Regions from separate parts of the Paenibacillus sp. LjRoot56 genome, predicted to be linked through region 1. Evidence: riboswitches for the same ligand, from Rfam matches in the RefSeq annotation. Region 1 holds a riboswitch; the other holds the start of a gene.
What was found. Region 1 has a riboswitch for FMN ahead of ACSQ8O_RS22120 (DMT family transporter). Riboswitches for the same ligand answer to the same signal wherever they lie in the genome.
Positions count from the first base shown of each region.

Region 2: it holds a riboswitch for FMN, as region 1 does, so the genes downstream of both, ribD (bifunctional diaminohydroxyphosphoribosylaminopyrimidine deaminase/5-amino-6-(5-phosphoribosylamino)uracil reductase RibD) here and ACSQ8O_RS22120 (DMT family transporter) in region 1, are expected to answer to the same signal.

Region 1 covers NZ_CAXURV020000003.1:683,902-686,102, forward strand. Annotated here, with positions in the region: gene ACSQ8O_RS22115 (GntR family transcriptional regulator) at 1-117, opposite strand, end outside; partial or broken gene ACSQ8O_RS22120 (DMT family transporter) at 243-1,149, opposite strand; FMN riboswitch at 1,336-1,482, opposite strand; gene ACSQ8O_RS22125 (Ger(x)C family spore germination protein) at 1,539-2,201, opposite strand, start outside.
Region 2 covers NZ_CAXURV020000004.1:888,362-890,562, forward strand. Annotated here, with positions in the region: gene ribD (bifunctional diaminohydroxyphosphoribosylaminopyrimidine deaminase/5-amino-6-(5-phosphoribosylamino)uracil reductase RibD) at 1-1,059, opposite strand, end outside; FMN riboswitch at 1,292-1,471, opposite strand; gene ACSQ8O_RS29920 (hypothetical protein) at 1,639-2,201, opposite strand, start outside.

The sequences.
Region 1 (2,201 bases):
ATCGGCCAATTCCTTCTCGGAAGGAACGCGGTCTCCAATGTTATATTTGCGTTGTAGAATCTCTTCCCGCAGCGTTTCATAAATTCGCTCATAAATGGGTCTTGAATCTGTCGACATTGCTCCCCACTCCCTACTCCCAACCAAATGTTATATCATATATTGATATTAATATATCATGTTATACATTTTTTGAAAAGATGGGAGTTGGGAGGGGGGGTTACTAGAAATTCCTTCCCTAGCGTCTATTGCCCCCTCTGGTTGCTCTTCCGACTCATAAACCATAGCGTCAACCAGATAAGTATAAACCCAAGCAACTGACCTATCGTCAGCTTTTGACCAAATACGAGCCAGTTCATACAGACCCCCACTGCAGGGAAGGCAAGTTCAGCAAAGCGTCGCAAAGAACGCTTTGGTGGAGGACAAACCTTTATAATAAAGCAGCATGCTAAGCAGGCCTGGGAAAAAGGCTTGGAACAGCAAATTTACCGCAATAATCGTCAGTTCACCGCTCGAACCGTTCAGCCCCCATTGGTCACCACTTGCTAACAGAACAATCGATAGAAGTGGAAGTGCCAGCAAGAAGCGAAGTGAAGTCACGACAGGGAAATCCAACTTTTTCTGAAGCAGAAATTTCCCCATCACCGTTGAACCACCCCACAAAACAGCTGCCAATATGGAGAATAAGCAACTTATTGTACCTAAATCCTTCAAGCCCATGCCAGGCACGTCGAGACCGAACGTAAGCAGATAGGTCCCTAACAAGGCCACCCCGATATAGGCAAAAAACTTCGACGGCAACGTCTCTTTGAGCAGCACACGAGCTAAGATAATTGCGAATAAGGGCTGTAATTTCTGCAGAAGCAAGATCGCATTGGCGCTGCCATGAGAGAAAGCCGCGGTGAATAGAATGGTGGCAATCGCCGATCCACCCCAAGAAATGAACAGCAGTGCGCCAATAACAGCAAGAGAGAGCTTACCTGTTAACGTACGGCGATATTTCATTAATACGGGCACAGCGTAAATAGCCAATAGAACATGTTCGATGAATACGATTTGCGCCGAGGTAAAACTTTTCAATAATAAGATGCGAAATAGTGGATCTAGTCCCCACAGGGTTGCGCCAAGTGCGACATACCAGATCCCGCTCATCCCACTCGTACGCGTGGATGGAGAAAGCGCACCTTTACTACCAAAATTAACTACATTTTCCAATTCAAAAACCTCCTAAAGAACGTTTTGAATTGAACCTTCTCGAAGAACAATACCCCCGCTCATGTTGATGGCGGGGGCATTGACAAACAGACCTGTTAAATAATGAAATTTAACAAGTTTGTTCTTCACCTTCTCTCATCCGGACTATACCGTCGGCCTTGGAATCACACCAAGTCAGTCCCAACCATTGCTGGCTGGGAGTCGCGGGCTTAGATACACACGGGTATCCTCACCGCCGGTAGGGAATTGCACCCTGCCCCGAAGGTTCATATTCGATTAAGTGTATACTACCAGGTTACAGTTTAAATGGCAACCATTTTTATCAGTTATTGGATTTGACCCAGCCGCACAATTTTCATGTCTACATGAACATCATAGGATGCAGATTTATACATCTCATGCCATGTTTCACTCGTCATATTCGAGTGGTAAACTCGGCTCCGAAAAATTTCGCCAAATCCGATCGGATCCGAATTTAAGGAAGTTAATTTCTTTAGTAAACCATTTATTTGCTTTTCTGATTCTTCATTCATTCCTTTTTGCAGGGCTTGAATGACACTGGCTTTACCGAGATCGAGCTGCGCAGAGCTTTCCGTAAGCATTCCCTTCAATTTGATATTGACCTGAAACTTAAGTGGGCTCTGGCTGATCAACTTTTTACTGCTATCGCTAGATATATTCTCCACCACAACACGTACGGTCTTATCTTTAACTTTCTTCGCGATATCACCCAATTGATCTGAGTCTAAGGACAGTTCGATATTACCCGCTTTAAAACGATCCCGTATTGTCTTGAGGAAGAAAGCTTCCCTTGGGTCTACTGTACCTACCAATTTGTCACCACTGAAAACAGCCACATCTTTCAACTCTATGGAATCGCCTTTTCGTTGTAGCAGCGGTACCATGGGATCTGCTGTAGAATATAAGGTAGAGAGGAATTCATGAAGTGTGCCTGAAACCATCTGTTCATCCATAATATTCTGGTGAAT
Region 2 (2,201 bases), on a different contig from region 1:
CTCGACACGCAGTCGGTCGAGCGTAATGGCGTCATCCATCTTCGCGTAGCCGTCGAAGTGGATGTTCACAGGTGCTGCCTGGCCCCCGCCGATAATTTTCGGCGCATACATCAGCACCAGCTTATCAATCAGGCGCCGCTCCAGCATGGCGCCGTTCAAGCGGCCTCCACCTTCGAGGAGGATGGATCCGATCTCGCGCTCGCCGAGCTGCTGCATGGCGAGCGTCAGGTCCACCTGCGGGCCGTCCCCGCAGATGAGGACCGTGATGCCGCGCGCTTCCAGCGCGGCACGGCGCTCTGCGGGCGCCTGTGCGCTCGCGAGCAGGATCGTCGGCTGACGATCCTGCTCGGTGAGCACGCGGGCGCCGAGCGGGACTCGCAGCTGCGAGTCCGCGATGATGCGTACCGGCTGCACAGCCGGTACATCGCCGCGCGTGCTCAGCTGCGGGTCGTCGGCGATGACGGTCTGTACGCCGACGAGGATACCCTGATGCCGATGGCGCAGGGTATGAACAAAAGCTCGCGACTCCGCGGATGTAATCCACTTGCTGTCGCCGGTTTTGGAAGCGATGCGGCCGTCTAGGGTGCTCGCGGTCTTCATCGTCACAAAAGGCATACGCGAGACGATGAATTTATTGAAAGCCTCGTTCAGCTTCGCGGATTCTTCACCTAGTAGGCCTACGCTCACTTCCAAACCGTGCGCGCGCAGCTTAGCGATTCCTGTCCCAGCAACTACCGGATTCGGATCCGTGGTAGCCACAACAACACGAGTCACACCAGCTTCGATGAGGCGGTCACTGCATGGCGGTGTTTTGCCATAATGACTGCAGGGCTCCAAGGTCACATAAGCTGTACTCCCCTTAGCTTCTTCGCCCGCCATACGCAACGCCAAGACCTCTGCATGCCCTTCTCCGCGCTTCAAATGTGCACCCATGCCAACAATGCGGCCCTCTTTGACAAGAACACACCCTACTACAGGATTAATTCCCGTTTGTCCAAGTGCACTCTCTGCCATCTGAAGCGCAAGTCTCATATAGGTTTCGTCATTCAACAGCCCCATGGATGATCACCGCCTTCTTAATCCAATCATTGATTCTAATGCAAAAAAGCCCCTTCCGCTTACGGATGGGGGCCAGAGATTGTTTAGATAACACGAATAAACTTCAGCTATTACGCTTGTCACATTTTTGATCAAATCAAACAATACCGACGAGGTAGTCACTTTGGACAGACCTGCCGAATTTAGGTTAATGTGAAAAAATGAACAAGCATGCTAGCGAATTGGCATTCGCATTTTCCTTCTCCCATCCAGACTATACTGTCGGTCCCGGAATTCCACCAGGTCAACCGTAGCGAAGCTGTTGTCAGGTACCGCTAGCTTCACAACGGGTCACGGACTGATCGCACCATGTACACGTACATGCATACGAATCACCGCCGGTGTGGAATTTCACCACGCCCCGAAGGTTTTGCATACTATAAAAAGAGATTAATAACTAAACCTTAGCTACTAATTTCTTTATTACACAAAAATTTATCACTCACGCATGAAAATTGCAAGGTCTTTTTTCATTTTTTCTGATAAAACTTGTCGGAATTAATGGATTTGGAACTCAACCTGGTTGAATTTACTATGAATTCATTGTTCTAATAAGGCAACATCTGAACAAATCGTTCCTTCTTCCCAATGAGGATTCGCATAGCCTGCGGGTGCATTCAGATATGTCAACCAAGCCTTGTCGAAGCCAGCTTTCTTCTTGGCCGATACACAAGCGTTTCGTTGGTCAACGCCTCTGTTCACCTCCGTTAAAAGTTCTTTCCGCAGCAGTGAATAACGTTTGATCGTACGGTCGAACTCAGCTTCCTTATCGGAATTCATCCCACCCTGTACCCACTCACCTTCAAAAATAAAAGCATAATCTTGATAAGACGCAGCTTGCATCTTGATGGCTTCAGAATAATCACGTAACGCCTGATCCCTGTATCCATGCGATTCAGCCCACATGCCATTTATCAGACGATGATACGGTGTAGGTGATTGCACATAGACGCGTTCAGTCCGTTTAAGCGAATTTTCAACAACCGCATACGTCTCGGTGAATTCCTGCTGCCACGGTCCCGCTCCAACTGAACCGATTAGCCCACCTGACAGCTGAAGCTTCCTATCTCGAATTTCCGCTTTGGATTCACTGGCTATCACAG